One region of the Streptomyces sp. NPDC030183 genome, then DNA from elsewhere that is predicted to be linked to it. Evidence: riboswitches for the same ligand, from Rfam matches in the RefSeq annotation. Region 1 holds a riboswitch; the other holds the start of a gene.
The links. Region 1 has a riboswitch for S-adenosylmethionine ahead of thrC (threonine synthase). Riboswitches for the same ligand answer to the same signal wherever they lie in the genome.
Positions count from the first base shown of each region.

Region 2: it holds a riboswitch for S-adenosylmethionine, as region 1 does, so the genes downstream of both, ACZ4Z2_RS13625 (aminotransferase class V-fold PLP-dependent enzyme) here and thrC (threonine synthase) in region 1, are expected to answer to the same signal.

Region 1 covers NZ_JBVIBK010000019.1:113,702-121,520, forward strand. The annotation lists gene ACZ4Z2_RS23410 (FAD-dependent monooxygenase) at 1-817, opposite strand, end outside; gene ACZ4Z2_RS23415 (TetR/AcrR family transcriptional regulator) at 974-1,573, shown strand; gene ACZ4Z2_RS23420 (DUF3263 domain-containing protein) at 1,722-1,949, shown strand; gene otsB (trehalose-phosphatase) at 1,967-2,845, shown strand; gene ACZ4Z2_RS23430 (alpha,alpha-trehalose-phosphate synthase (UDP-forming)) at 3,052-4,461, opposite strand; gene ACZ4Z2_RS23435 (glucosyl-3-phosphoglycerate synthase) at 4,671-5,615, opposite strand; SAM riboswitch class I at 5,747-5,890, shown strand; gene thrC (threonine synthase) at 5,909-7,210, shown strand; gene ACZ4Z2_RS23445 (MoaD/ThiS family protein) at 7,265-7,540, shown strand.
Region 2 covers NZ_JBVIBK010000009.1:241,014-248,832, forward strand. The annotation lists gene qcrC (cytochrome bc1 complex diheme cytochrome c subunit) at 1-335, shown strand, start outside; gene qcrA (cytochrome bc1 complex Rieske iron-sulfur subunit) at 332-1,405, shown strand; gene qcrB (cytochrome bc1 complex cytochrome b subunit) at 1,402-3,042, shown strand; gene trpD (anthranilate phosphoribosyltransferase) at 3,197-4,261, shown strand; SAM riboswitch class IV at 4,553-4,669, shown strand; gene ACZ4Z2_RS13625 (aminotransferase class V-fold PLP-dependent enzyme) at 4,827-6,197, shown strand; gene ACZ4Z2_RS13630 (hypothetical protein) at 6,307-6,714, shown strand; gene ACZ4Z2_RS13635 (Lrp/AsnC family transcriptional regulator) at 6,840-7,121, opposite strand; gene ACZ4Z2_RS13640 (rhomboid family intramembrane serine protease) at 7,118-7,819, opposite strand, start outside.

The sequences.
Region 1 (7,819 bases):
GCGGTGCCTGGCGCTCGTCACTGTGGAAACGGGAGAGCCAGCGGGCCTCGTGCATGCCGTAGTCGGTGCCCAGGGCGCGGCGGGTGATCTCCTTGACCTCGTCGAGGTCGAGCGGGGCGTCGTCGGAGACCTCGTTGCGGCGGTTCCAGCCCATGACCCGGTACCAGCCGTCGCCGAAGGAGGCGATCATCGCGAAGGCGTCGCCGCGGCCGTTGACGGTGAGGACGTCCTCGGGCTTCTCGGCCAGTCGGACATCGGCCAGGACCAGCGACTTGATGACGGAGACACCGGGGAAGTCCAGGCCGACCGCCTCCCGCACGGCGCTGCGGTGACCGTCGGCGCCGACGACGTAGGCCGCCCGGCGGGTGACGACCGCCCCGTCCGGGCCGCGCACGTCGAGGTCGACCCCCTCGTCGTCCTGCCGCAGCCCCATGACCTCGCTCTCATACGCGAACTCGACCCCGGCCTGTCGGGCCCGCCGCTCCAGGAGCCGCTCGACCTCGTACTGCGGGGTGATGAGCAGGAACGGGAAGCGTGAGGGCAGCCTGCTCAAGTCGAGGGAGAGGCGGCGGAAGAGCCGCAGGCCGGTGATGGTGTCGCCGGTGGTGAGGAGTTCGTCGGCGAGGCCGCGGGCGTCGAGCTGCTCCAGGGTGCGGGCGTGCACCCCGAAGGCGCGGGAGAGGTTGCTGATCCTGTGCGGCCGCTTCTCGAGGAGGGTCACGTCGACGCCGGCCGTGGCGAGGTCCCCGGCGAGCAGGAGGCCGGTGGGGCCGGAGCCGACGACGATCACGGTGCGGTGGGTAGCGGTGCCGTTCATGGTGGCCTCCTGTTGCCAACGCTTGCTTGCCGTCACCTGTTGGCCAACAGTCGTTGGCCAACGCTCGTTGACGAAAGTAGCGACGCGCCGAGAGGCATGTCAACAGTTGTTGGCCAACGCTTGTTCACCTACGTGCGTTGGCCTACGCTTGTTGGCGTGAACGGCAGTGACAGCACCTCCCCGGCCCCCGGCTCCGGCGCCCCCCGCCGCTCTGACGCCACCCGCGGCGCGATCCTCGCCGCGGCCCGCGAGCGCTTCGCGACCGACGGCTACGAGCGAGCCACCATCCGCGCCATCGCCAAGGACGCGAACATCGATCCGTCGATGGTGATGCGGTACTACCGGAACAAGGAGGGCCTCTTCGCGGCGGCCGTCGCCATCGACCTGCGGCTGCCGGACGTGAGCGGGGCGGACCGCCGGCAGGACGCGGGGCAGATCCTCGTCGAGCACTTCCTCGACATGTGGGAGAACAACGAGGTCCTCACCGCCCTGTTGCGGGTCGGCGTGACGAACCAGGCCGGGGCGGAGCGCATGCAGGGCATCCTGCGGGACCAACTGCTGCCGGTCGCCCGGCAGGTGTGCCCCGACCCCGAGCAGGTCCCGGCACGGGCGGCCCTCATGGCGTCGCAGCTGCTGGGGCTCGCTCTCACGCGGTACGTGCTGCGGATGCCGCAGGCAACAGGGCTGGCGCGGGCGGAGATCGTGGCATGGCTGGCACCGACGATCCAGCGGTACCTGACCGCACCGAGTCCCTGAGGGTCGCCGGGCGGCGGACCGGACGCCGAAGCGGGCGGGCGGTGACGTGGTCACCGGCCGGGTGATCGACGCGATCGCCTGCCGAGACGCAGGGGCTGCGCCCCGTGCTGTCCGACCCGCTGTCGGTGCCGTCCGTTACCGTCGTTCCATGGACAGCCTCGACACGCGTGAGCAGGCCATCCTCGCGTTGGAGCGGCAGGGGTGGGGGAGCCCGGGGGCCAAGGAGCGGGCCATACGGGAGCGGCTGGGGCTCGCACCCGTGCGGTACTACCAACTCCTCAACGCCCTGCTGGACGACGAACGCGCCCTCGCCCACGACCCGGTCACCGTCAACCGGCTGCGAAGGGTGCGGGAGGCCCGCCGGGCCGAGCGGTGACGGATAAGGTCGACGGCATGGGCAGCCACAAGGATTCCGAGAACCCCACGGCCACCTTGCCGACCCCCGCGACCCCGGCCGGCCGGGACGCGCTCGACGCGATCCTCGCCGACCCCGGCCGTACGGTGATCGCGCTCGACTTCGACGGCACGCTCGCGCCGATCGTCCCCGACCCCGAACAGGCCCGCGCCCACCCCGACGCGGTCGCCACCCTCGCCGCACTCGCGCCGCGCGTCCTCTCCGTCGCCGTGGTGACCGGCCGCCCCGCCGCGGTCGCCGTCCGCCACGGAGGCTTCGCCGGCGTCCCCGGGCTGGAACACCTCACGGTGCTCGGCCACTACGGCGCCGAACGCTGGGACGCCGCGACCGACACGGTCACCGCGCCGCCGCCGCACCCCGGAGTCACCGCCGTCCGCGCGGAACTCCCCGCGGTGCTGGAGCGGGCCGGGGCGGGGGAGGGCACCTGGATCGAGGAGAAGGGGCGGGCCGTCGCGGTCCACACCCGGCGCGCGGCTGATCCGCAGGCCACGTTCGAGGTGCTGCGCGCGCCCCTGACGGACCTCGCCACCCGCCACGGGCTCATCGTCGAGCCGGGCCGGATGGTCCTGGAGCTGCGGCCTCCGGGCATGGACAAGGGGGTCGCGCTGCGTCGGCACGTCGTGGAGTCCGGCGCGACGGCCGTCCTCTACGCCGGTGACGACCTCGGCGACCTGCCCGCGTTCGCCGCGGTGGAGAAGCTGAGGGGTGAGGGCGTGCCGGGGCTGCTGGTGTGCAGCGGCAGCACGGAGGTGACGGAGCTGTCGGAGCGGGCGGATCTGGTGGTGGACGGGCCGGAGGGGGTGGTGCGGTTGCTGGCGCGGATCGCCGGGAGTGTGGGGGCGACGGGCGCCTCATAGCTCGGGGGTGCGTGTGGTTCTGGCGGGGGCGGGGGCGTCGTGGTTTCTCGCGCAGTTCCCCGCGCCCCTGGAGGGACGGGCCTGCGGCCCGCCCTCCCCCATGAAAAGCACGGGGCGCAGCCCCGGTCGCTTTTCAGGGGCGCGGGGAACTGCGCGATCAGCCCCCGCTCACCCGCAGCCGCCCACGCACCCCCCGGCCCGAGCTCCTAGGCCCGCAGCTCTCCCAGCTGATCCAGGAACCACTGGGCAGGCGGCAGAGCGGTGGCCGCCGCCGTCAGGCGCTTCGCGCGTTCCGCCCGCTCCTCCGCCCCCATCGACAGCGCCTCGTGCAGCGCCTCCGCCGTGCCCCCGATGTCGTACGGGTTGACCACCACCGCGTCCTCGCCCAGTTCCTCGAACGCCCCCGCCTCCCGCGACAGCACCAGCGCGCAGCCACGGTCGGAGATGAGCGGGACCTCCTTGGCGACCAGGTTCATGCCGTCGCGGATGGGGTTCACGAGGGCGACGTCGGCGAGGCGGTATGCGGCGAGGGAGCGCGCGAAGTCGTCCTTGACGTGGAGGACGACCGGGGTCCAGCCCGGCGTCCCGTACCGTTCGTTGATCTCGGCCGCCACCCGCTGGACCTCGGCGGTGTACTCCCGGTACACGGCGAGGTCCTGCCGCGACGGGTACGCGAAGGCCACGTGCACGACGCGCTCGCGCCACTCCGGGCGGTCGTCGAGGAGCTGCCGGTACGCCAGCAGGCCCCGCACGATGTTCTTGGACAGTTCCGTGCGGTCGACGCGGACGATCGTGCGGCGCGGCGTGCCGTCGGGGGCCGTGCCGATCTCCTCCCGCAGCGCGACGATCCGCTCGTCGACGTCCGCCTCGTGCGCGCGGGCCCGCAGGAAGTCCGCGTCGGTGCCGAGGCCGTGCACACCGATCCGGGTGCCGGAGGTGGCGTCGGGGCCCAGTACGGCGTGGCAGCACGCGGTGAACGCGTCCGCCCAGCGGCGGGTCAGGAACGCTGCCCGGTCGGCGCCGAGGATGCCGTTCAGCACCTTCGCGGCGATGTCGTCGGGCAGCAGCCGGAAGTAGTCCACGGGCGCCCACGGGGTGTGCGAGAAGTGGCCGATCCTGAGGTCGGGGCGCAGCTCGCGCAGCATCCTCGGCACGAGCGTCAGGTGGTAGTCCTGCACCAGCACGGCCGCGCCGTCCGCCGCCTCCTGCGCCAGCGCCTGGGCGAAGGAGCGGTTGTACGTCTCGTACGCGGCCCACTGGGCGCGGAACTCCGCGTCGAAGACGGGCTCCAGAGGGGTCTGGTACAGCATGTGGTGCACGAACCACAGCGCGGAGTTGGCGACGCCGTTGTACGCGGCGTGGTGGACGTCGGCGGGGATGTCCAGCATGCGTACGCCGGGCTCGCCGACCCCGCGGCGTACGGCCTCGCGGTCGCCGTCGCCGAGGGCGGAGCAGACCCAGAGGGCGCCGGCGTCGGGGCCGATCGCCGACAGGCCGGATACGAGTCCGCCGCCGCCGCGCTTCGCGGTGAGGTGACCGGAGTCGTCCTGGGTGTACGAGACGGGGCCGCGGTTGGAGGCGACCAGCACCTGGGCTGCAGCGTGCGTTGATGCCATACGGCTCAACCTAGCCCGTGGTCGAACCGCTCAAACGTGCGGTTCGGCTGTATACAGGAGCGCCTAGGGGGGTGGGGGTGACTTGTGCGTCGGCGAGTGCGGGTAGTTCGTGGTTTCTCGCGCAGTTCCCCGCGCCCCTGAAGGGAACGGGCCTGCGGCCCGCCCCTTCATGAGCGCCCGCACCCGGCGACGAACCCGCGCCCCGCCCCCTACGCCGCCTTCCGTTCCACGTACTCCGCTATCTCCGCCATCGGCGGTCGTTCCTCCACATCCACCGAGTACGTGCGCGGCTCGAACCCTTCCGCGCCGCGTTCGAACTGGGTCAGGACGGGGCGGATCAGGTGGCCGCGGGCCAGGCGGAGCTGGGCCGTGCGGTAGATCGCCGCGGACATGCGGCCCAGGGCCTGCCCGTCCTGGTGGCGGTGTTTGCGGACGCCCACGTCGACCTGGGCCAGCGCGTCGAGGCCGACGAGGTGGAGCGCGTCGACGAGCATGCCCAGTTCGATGCCGTAGCCGACGGGGAACGGGAGCCGTTCCAGGAGGGAGCGGCGGGCCGCGTACTCGCCGCCCAGCGGCTGGACGAAGCCCGCCAGCTGGGGCCAGTGCATGTTGAGCAGGGGGCGGGCCATGAGTTCGGTCACCCGGCCGCCCTGGCCGGCGGCCGTGCCGAGCGGGCGGTCGTACATGGCCTTGACCAGGTCGACGCCGGGGTCGGTGAGCAGCGGGCCGACGATCCCGGAGACGAAGTCGGACGAGAACTCCTTGAGGTCCGCGTCGATGAAGCAGACGATGTCACCGGTCGTGACCAGCAGCGACCGCCACAGCACCTCGCCCTTGCCGGGCACGGCGGGCAGGCGCGGCAGGATGTCGTCGCGGTGCACGACCCGCGCCCCGGCCGCCGCCGCGACCTCGGAGGTGCGGTCGGTCGACCCGGAGTCGACGACGACGACCTCGTCGACGAGCGGGACCTGTTCCATGAGGTCATGGCGGATGACGGCGACGATGTCGCCGACCGTCTCCTCCTCGTTCAGCGCGGGCAGGACGACACTGACGGTCTGGCCCGAGGCCCGTTTCGCGGCGAGGATCTTGTGGAGCGGGCGATCGGTCACGGACCAGGAGCGGGTGCTCAGCCAGCGCTCGACTTCCTTCAGCACAGTGCGCGGCTCCTCTGCGTTCATCTCGCGGTTCGGACGGCTCTCTCAACTGTCCTGGCCTTCGGTTACAGTCTTGAACAACGCTGATGACCATCGCATGTCGGTGCTCGTGTGCGTATACAACCAAATACCGCTCATCCAGAGGGGCAGAGGGATACGGCCCGATGAAGCCCCGGCAACCCTCCAGCTGTCTTGTCACGTCGCCGTGGCGAGGTCCGGCTAGGGAAGGTGCCAAATCCGTCTCACGACGAGATGCGTCGTGAGGAAGATGAGGAGAAAGGGCCTCGCCTCACATGGCTGCGCAGACTGTTGCCACCGAATTCACGACCACCGACGGTGCCGCCCAGAGCGTCGACCTCGGCCCCGCCGCCGCCCTGAGCTGTCGCGAGTGCGGTCACCGCGTCCCCCTCGGACCGGTCTTCGCCTGCGAGGAGTGTTTCGGCCCGCTGGAGATCGCGTACGACTACTCCGCCTACGACACGGAGGAGCTGCGCAAGCGGATCGAGGCCGGCCCCGCGAACATCTGGCGGTACGCGCCCCTGCTGCCCGTCCCCGCCGACGTGGCGACCAAGCCGAACCTGAACCCCGGCTGGACCCACCTCGTCAAGGCCGACAACCTCGCCCGTGAGCTGGGCGTCACCGGCGGCCTCTACATCAAGGACGACTCCGGCAACCCGACGCACTCCTTCAAGGACCGCGTCGTCGCCCAGGCCCTGGAGGCCGCGCGCGCCTTCGGCTTCACCACCCTGTCCTGCTCCTCCACCGGCAACCTGGCCGGCGCCGTGGGCGCCGCCGCGGCCCGCGCCGGCTTCCGCTCCTGCGTGTTCATCCCGCACGACCTGGAGCAGGGCAAGGTCGTCATGGCCGCCGTCTACGGCGGTGAGCTGGTCGGCATCGAGGGCAACTACGACGACGTGAACCGCTTCTGCTCCGAGCTGATCGGCGACCCGGCCGGCGAGGGCTGGGGCTTCGTGAACGTCAACCTGCGGCCGTACTACGCCGAGGGCTCCAAGACTCTCGCGTACGAGATCTGCGAGCAGCTCGGCTGGAAGCTGCCGGACCAGCTGGTCGTGCCGATCGCCTCCGGCTCGCAGCTCACGAAGATCGACAAGGGGCTCCAGGAGCTGATCAAGCTCGGGCTCGTCGAGGACAAGCCGTACAAGATCTTCGGCGCGCAGGCCGAGGGCTGCTCGCCGGTGTCCGTCGCCTACAAGGCGGGCCATGACGTGGTCCGGCCGCAGAAGCCCGACACGATCGCCAAGTCGCTGGCCATCGGCAACCCGGCGGACGGGCCGTACGTCCTCGACATCGCCCGGCGCACCGGCGGAGCCGTGGAGGACGTGACCGACGAGCAGATCGTCGACGCGATCAAGCTGCTCGCGCGGACCGAGGGGATCTTCGCGGAGACCGCCGGCGGTGTGACCGTCGGCGTCACGAAGAAGCTGATCGAGAACGGGCTGCTGGACCCGGCGCTGACCACCGTCGTGCTCAACACCGGTGACGGTCTCAAGACGCTGGACGCGGTGGCCGGGACGGGGCTGACCGCGACCATCCGCCCCAACCTCGACTCGTTCCGCGAGGCCGGGCTCGCGTAACCGTCCAGCCCCGCGTTCCTCAGCTCTGCCGCACACATCCGGAGGTCATCAGTCATGAGCGTCAGCGTTCGCATCCCCACCATCCTTCGCACCTACACCGGCGGTCAGGCCGAGGTGCGGGCCGAGGGCGCCACCCTCGCCGAGGTCATCGCGGACCTGGAGAAGAACCACACCGGGATCGCCGCGCGCGTCCTCGACGACCAGGGGAAGCTGCGCCGGTTCGTGAACGTCTACGTGAACGACGACGACGTGCGGTTCGAGCAGGGTCTGGAGACGGCCACGCCGGACGGGGCGGGCGTGTCGATCATCCCGGCCGTCGCCGGCGGCTGACCACCGTTCCGTACCCGCCGGTAGTAACCGTCGGTAACCTCGATTACGGATTGTTCATCGAATTGCCCCCTCCGCGAGAGAAGCGGAGGGGGCAATTCTCTATGGTTGAGCACGGTACAGTTGGGGAACCCGGCCCGACCGCCGTTGTGAATTCATGCCGGGCGCATATCCAATCGCGCCGCACGCCCTATATGAAGTAGCCAAAGTCTGTATGGCTTTTGCGTGTTTCGCGCCTTTTGCGGGGCCCGACTTGCCCTGAATTCAGGGGAATTGTTCGTA
Region 2 (7,819 bases), on a different contig from region 1:
ACAACTTCACCGGCAAGGGCGGTGCGCTGTCCGAGGGCAAGTACGCGCCGAGCCTTGAGGGTGTCGACCCGAAGCACATCTACGAGGCCATGCAGACCGGCCCGCAGAACATGCCGTCCTTCCCCGACACGACGCTGACGGAAGAGAACAAGAAGGACATCATCGCGTACCTCGAAGCGGTCAACAGCGACGACACCGTGGAGCCCGGTGGCCTCAGCCTCGGCGGACTCGGTCCCGTCAGCGAGGGCCTCTTCGGCTGGGTCTTCGGACTCGGCACGCTGATCGCCGTCGCCGTGTGGGTCGCCGCTCGGACCGCAAAGGCCAAGAAGTCATGAGTAGCCAAGAGATTCCAGAAGAGAACGTGCGCGCCGAGCAGTCCGCCGGACTGAGCGAGCAGGAGCACGGCGCGGTGAAGGTCGCGGACGAGGAGAACCCCTTCGCGGACCCCGGCCTCCCGCCCCACGAGCACCGGATCCAGGACATCGACGAGCGGGCCGCCAAGCGGTCCGAGCGCACGGTCGCCCTGCTGTTCACGGTGTCGATGCTGGCCACGATCGCGTTCATCGCCTCGTACGTCGCGATCCCCGTCGACCGGTCGATCTACGTCTGGCCGATCGGGCACATCAGCGCGCTGAACTTCGCGCTGGGCGGCACCCTGGGCCTGGCCCTGTTCTGCATCGGCGCGGGCGCGGTCCACTGGGCCCGCACCCTGATGTCCGACGTGGAGGTCGCCGACGAGCGTCACCCGATCGAGGCATCGCCCGAGGTCCGCGCGAAGGTCCACGCGGACTTCAAGCAGGGTGCCGCCGAGTCGGGCATCGGCCGGCGCAAGCTGGTGCGCAACACGATGCTCGGCGCGATGGCGATGGTCCCGCTCTCCGGTGTCGTGCTGCTGCGCGACCTCGGTCCGCTGCCCGGCACCAAGCTGCGGCACACCACGTGGGCCAAGGGCAAGAAGCTCGTCAACATGAACACGGGTGAGCCGCTGCGTCCGGCGGACGTCGCGGTCGGGTCGCTGACCTTCGCCATGCCGGACGGCCTGGACGAGCACGACCACGACTTCCAGAAGAACATCGCCAAGGACGCCCTGATGATCGTCCGGATCCAGCCGGACAACATCAAGGACAGGCGTTCACTGGAGTGGTCGCACGAGGGCATCCTGGCGTACTCGAAGATCTGCACCCACGTCGGTTGCCCGATCTCCCTGTACGAGCAGCAGACGCACCACGTGCTCTGCCCCTGCCACCAGTCCACCTTCGACCTCGCCGACGCCGGCCGGGTGATCTTCGGCCCCGCGGGTCACGCCCTGCCGCAGCTGCGGATCACCGTCGGCGAAGACGGCTACCTCGAAGCCGTGAGCGACTTCGAAGAGCCCGTCGGTCCTGCCTTCTGGGAGCGCGGATGAGCACTGCAACCACCACCGAGGCGCGCGACAAGCGCGGGAAGGCACCGGCCGGCGAGCGCGTCGCCGACTGGGCCGACGGCCGGCTCGGGATCTACTCCCTGGCCAAGGCCAACATGCGCAAGATCTTCCCCGACCACTGGTCGTTCATGTTGGGCGAAGTGTGCCTGTACAGCTTCATCATCATCATCCTCACGGGTGTGTACCTGACGTTGTTCTTCCACCCGTCGATGAACGAGGTGGAGTACCACGGCCCGTACGTCCCGCTGCAGGGCCAGCTGATGTCCGAGGCGTTCAACTCGACCATGCACATCTCGTTCGAGGTGCGCGGTGGTCTGCTGATCCGGCAGATCCACCACTGGGCCGCGTTGGTCTTCCTCGCCGGCATGTTCGTGCACATGATGCGCGTGTTCTTCACCGGCGCGTTCCGCAAGCCGCGTGAGATCAACTGGCTGTTCGGCTTCCTGCTGTTCGTCCTGGGCATGTTCACCGGCTTCACCGGCTACTCGCTCCCGGACGACCTGCTCTCCGGCACCGGTGTCCGCTTCATGGAGGGCGCGGTCCTGTCCGTGCCGATCGTCGGCACGTACCTGTCGTTCTTCCTCTTCGGCGGGGAGTTCCCCGGCGGCGACTTCGTGGCCCGGTTCTACTCGGTGCACGTGCTGCTGCTGCCCGGCATCATGCTCGGCCTGATGGTGGCGCACCTGATCCTGGTCTTCTACCACAAGCACACGCAGTTCGCGGGCCCCGGGAAGACGAACAACAACGTCGTCGGCATGCCGCTGCTGCCCGTGTACATGGCCAAGGCCGGAGGCTTCTTCTTCCTGGTCTTCGGTGTCATCGCGATCATCTCGGCGATCGCCACGATCAACCCGATCTGGACGATGGGTCCCTACCGTCCGGACCAGGTGTCGACCGGCGCCCAGCCCGACTGGTACATGGGCTTCTCCGAGGGTCTGATCCGTGTGATGCCGGGCTGGGAGATCAACTTCTGGGGTCACACGCTCGTCCTGGGCGTGTTCATCCCGCTGGTGATCTTCCCGCTGGTCCTGGTCGCGATCGCGGTCTACCCGTTCATCGAGTCCTGGGTCACCGGCGACAAGCGCGAGCACCACATCCTGGACCGCCCGCGCAACGCCCCGACCCGTACGGCCTTCGGCGTCGCGTGGATCACCTGGTACATGGTCCTGCTGATCGGTGGTGGAAACGACCTCTGGGCGACCCACTTCCACCTGTCGATCAACGCCATCACCTGGTTCGTCCGGATCGCGTTCTTCGTGGCCCCGGTCATCGCGTTCATCATCACCAAGCGCATCTGCCTCGGCCTCCAGCGCCGCGACAGGGACAAGATCCTGCACGGTCGCGAGACCGGCATCATCAAGCGCCTGCCGCACGGTGAGTTCATCGAGGTCCACGAGCCGCTCAGCCAGGAGCAGCTGCACACGCTCACGGCGCACGAGCAGTACAAGCCGGCCGAGATCGGTCCCGCGGTCGACGAGAACGGCGTCACCCGCAAGATCACGCGGCGCGAGAAGCTCCGGGCCAAGCTGAGCAAGGGCTACTACGGCGAGGACAACCAGATCCTCAAGCCCACCGTCGAGGAGTACAAGGAGATCACGAGCGGCCACGGCCACCACTGATCACCGGCTTCGCCACACACGGTCGAAGGGCCCCCGTCCGATCTTCGGACGGGGGCCCTTCGCCGTACGCGGAGCTGGATAGGGTGAGGGCAATCGATTACCTCGCGTCCGCGGGCGGTGACCGCCCCGCGGCTACGACCACCAGGAGCGGCTGATGAGCGCTGTGACCCCCGCTGGAGGCGACACCGCGGCGGGCCGTTCCTGGCCCCAGGTGCTGAACGCGCTGCTGTCCGGACAGGACCAGGACGCCGGCGCCACGTTCTGGGCGATGGACCAGATCATGCGCGGCGAGGCGACGGACGCGCAGATCGCCGGGTTCGTGGTGGCGCTGCGGGCCAAGGGCGAGACCGTCGACGAGATCACCGGGCTGGTGCGGGCGCTGTACGAGCATGCCAACGTGATCGAGGTGTCGGGGCGGACCGTCGACATCGTCGGCACGGGCGGAGACGGCGCCAAGACGGTCAACATCTCCACGATGTCGTCGATCGTGGTAGCCGGTACGGGCGCCAAGGTCGTCAAGCACGGCAACCGGGCCGCGTCCTCGGCCTCGGGCGCGTCCGACGTGCTGGAGAAGCTCGGCGTCAATCTGGAGCTGACGCCGCAGCGGGTGGCGGAGGTCGCCGAGGAGGCGGGCATCACCTTCTGCTTCGCGGTCAAGTTCCACCCGGCGCTGCGCCATGTGGCCGCGGCGCGCGGGCAGTTGGGCATCCGTACGGTGTTCAACGCGCTGGGGCCGCTGGCGAACCCGGCGAAGGTGCGGGCCCAGGCGGTCGGCGTGGCCGATCCGCGGATGGCGCCCATCATGGCGGGTGTCTTCGCGGAGCGGGGCAACTCCTCGCTGGTGTTCCGCGGCGACGACGGGCTGGACGAGCTGACGACCACGGCGACGTCGCGGGTGTGGGTCGTGCGCGACGGCAAGGTGACGGAGGAGGCGTTCGACCCGCGCGACGTGGGCCTTGAGTTGGTGCCGGTGTCCGCGCTGCGGGGGGCCGACGCGTCCTACAACGCGGATGTCGCACGACGCCTGCTGGCCGGGGAGACCGGGCCGGTGCGGGACGCGGTACTGCTGAACTCGGCGGCGGCGCTGGTGGCCCTGGACCCGGGCGGCGGGCCGCTGGCGGAGCAGCTGCGGGCCGGGATGGAACGGGCCGCGGAGTCGATCGACTCGGGGGCGGCGCGGAAGGTACTCGACCGCTGGGTCACCGCGACGAATCGGTAGCCGTCGCAGCAGGTGGGGGCGGTGCGGGGTGCGTTGGCGTGTGCGGGTCCGTTGTGGCTTGTCGCGCAGTTCCCCGCGCCCCTTAAGGGGAGGGCCTGCGGCCCGCCCTTCATCCTGAAAAGCACGGGGCGTAGCCCCGGTCGCTTTTCAGGGGCGCGGGGAACTGCGCGAACGGCCCCCACCCACCCGCACTCGCCCACGAACCGCGCACCCCCGAGTGACGAGGCGCTCGATCCCGCCATCCGGACACGAGTTGCGGCCCGGCGATCACTTCGCGTACGTTCCTGATCAGGTCATGAGTGACAGCCACAAGGCCCCGGCCGGCTGTCCGGCAACCCTCCGTCCGTGGCGGGGTGCCCCGGGTGAAGACCAGGTCGTAGGCAGCGAGGTCTACGGCAAGCGCGGACCCCTCACACGCGACAGCGTGGGGCCAGGGGTCCTGGTCGTTCGAGGGAGCCTTCCGTGAGCAAGCGAATGCGATAGGGCCGCCGAGCCCCGCCTCCGCGCACCCTTCTTCCTTCTCCAGCATGCCCTCCTTCGGCATGCCCTCTCACGGGAGTTCCCCATGTCTGTCCCCAGCGTCTCCACCCTTGCCGCCGACCAGTCCGTTTGTGCCCCGCTGTCCGTTCTCGGCCGGGATGTCACCGTCCCGCTCGTCACCGGCGGCGAGGTCACCTACGCCGCGCTCGACTACGCCGCCAGCGCCCCCGCGCTCCAGCGGGTCTGGGACGACGTGGCGGCGTACGCGCCGTACTACGGGAGCGTGCACCGGGGCGCCGGGTACCTGTCCCAGCTGTCGACGGACCTCTTCGAGAACGCCCGCCGCACCGTCGCCGCGTTCCTGGACTGCCGGGACCACGACCAGGTGGTCTTCACCCGGTCCACCACCGACTCGCTGAACCTCCTCGCCGCAGCCCTGCCCGCCGACTGCCAGGTGTTCGTCTTCGAGACCGAGCACCACGCCTCGCTGCTGCCGTGGCGGAACGCCCGCGTGACGTACCTGGACGCGCCCCGGACGCCCGGCGAGGCCGTCGCCACGCTGGAGCGCGCCCTCGCCGACCGGGACCCCCACGGTCCCGCGCTGGTCTGCGTCACCGGCGCCTCCAACGTCACCGGTGAGATCTGGCCGGTGCGCGAGCTGGCCGCCGCGGCGCACGCGCACGGCGCGCGGATCGTGCTCGACGCCGCGCAGCTCGCGCCCCACCACCCCGTGTCCGTGCGGGACCTGGACGTCGACTGGGTCGCCTTCTCCGGGCACAAGCTGTACGCGCCGTTCGGCTCCGGCGTCCTCGCCGGGCGCGCCGACTGGCTGCGCGAGGCGGACCCCTACCTCGCGGGCGGCGGCGCCTCCCGCAAGGTGACCCGGCGTACGGACGGGGGAGTGGACGTCGAGTGGCACGAGAGCGCCGCCCGCCACGAGGCCGGCTCGCCCAACGTCATCGGCGCCTACGCCATCGCCTCCGCCTGCAAGGCCCTCACCGAGGCCGGGTTCGACACGCTCGTCGCCCGCGAGCGGCACCTGATCGACACCGTCCGCGCCGGGCTCGCCGAGGTGCCCGAGGTCCGGGTGCTCTCCCTGTTCGGGGACGACGCCCCCCGGGTCGGGGTCATCTCCTTCGTCGTCGAGGGCTGGAACAGCTCCCACTTCGCCGCCGCCCTCTCCGCCGAGTACGGCATCGGCGTGCGCGACGGCCTCTTCTGCGCCCACCCGCTGGTCCGCACCCTGCTCGGCAGCGACCCGGGGACCCAGGGCGAGTGCGGCGCCCCCGAGGCCGCGCCGGGGGAGAAGTCCCTCAACGCGATCCGGGTGAGCTTCGGCGCGGGCACGCCCGACGAGCACGTCGAGCGGTTCGTGGGCGCGGTCAAGGAACTCGTCCGGGACGGCGCCCGGTGGAACTACCGCACCGAGGACGGGCGTTGCGTCCCCGCCACCTGAGGTCACCCGTCGCCACCCTGCCCCAAAGGACAACTGTTCGAGGGTGAGCGGGGCTGCCTAAGGTGGGTGGGCGGTCGGTCTTCGCGGCCGCTCACTACGGGGAGTACGGATGAAGCGTGGGATGAAGGGGCTCGCGATCGCCTCCGCCATGACGGTGGGCATGGTGGTGGCGGGCGGGATCCAGGCGGACTCGGCCGAGGCCGCCATGGGCGACTGCAAGCCGAAGGGCTCGTTGTGCCTGTGGGACGCCAAGAACTACCAGCACACCATGACGTATTACAAGGTGAACGCGGTGGCCGACTACAAGTGCGGCCGGGGCGCGTGGGTGCCGCCGTACGCCGACCATCCCACCAACAAGCGGCTGCCGCGTTCGACGTGGAACCGGACCACCAAGACGTGGTACGGCAAGGACAGCCGGGGCAGGGACCGTCAGATCGTGCGCAAGACCGGGATGCGCGGGTCGACCGACCCGGACATCAGCGCCTACAAGTCGATCAAGAAGTGGTGCTGGAAGTGACCCCGGGAGACGAGTCCCGGGTGATCGCCGGACGGTCGTAGAGCCCGTTCGGCAGCTCGACGCGGCGGGTCCTCCTCGGTGGGGGCCCGCCGCGCGGCGTCTGTCCGGCCGCCGCCCGGACCCGGTCAGCCGTCGAGGCCGATGGCGAACGCGGCCTCCAGGTCGTGCTGCGAGTACGTCCGGAACGCCACGTGGGTGTCCGTCCCCTGCACCCCCGGGATCTTGCTGATGCGCCCGGGGATCACCTCGGCGAGGTCCTCGTGGGCCTTGACCCGGACCATGGCGACCAGATCGTACGTACCGGTCACCGAGAAGACCTCGGTCACCGACTCGATCGCGGCGATCGACTCCGCGATCTCCGGGATCCGGTCCACGCTGGTCTTGATGAGCACGATCGCGGTGATCACGGCTGGTGTTCTCCCTCGGGGGCCGGGGCGGGGGCATTCGCTGTCACTCTAGTCCTCCGCCCGTAACGCCCCCACGCGTAGGCGAACCCCAGTGCGAACCCGACGAGGTGTGCCAGGTAGGCGACCCCCGGCCCGGACGTCTCCCGGCGCGCGGCCAGCCACTGGAGGGTCACCCAGAACGGCAGCGTCACCCAGGCCGGGAAGCGCAGCGGCAGGAAGAACAGGAACGGGAACAGGCTCGTCACACCCGCCCTCGGGAACAGGAAGAGGAAGGCGCCCAGGACGGCGGAGATCGCCCCGGACGCGCCCACCAACGACTGCTGCGACCCGGCGTGCGCGACCGCGTACGCCGCCAGCGCGAGATACCCGCAGCCCACGTAGAAGAGGGCGAACTCCACATGGCCCATGCGTTCTTCGACCATCGCCCCGAAGACGAAGAGGAACAGCATGTTGCCCAGCAGGTGCAGCCAGCTGCCGTGCACGAAGAGGGCCGTGAGGGGCGTGAGGACCGCGCGCGGCGCGCCGGTGAAGAGCTCGACCGGGACGACACCCCAGCGGCGGAAGTAGGCCCGCTGCGCGGCGAGCAGCTCGTCCCCGGCGCCGTACACGGGGTTCAGACCCGCCGCCGGACCGATCAGGAAGACCAGGCAGCAGGCGGCGATCAGCCCGTACGTCACCGGCGCCGACTCGTTCCGTAC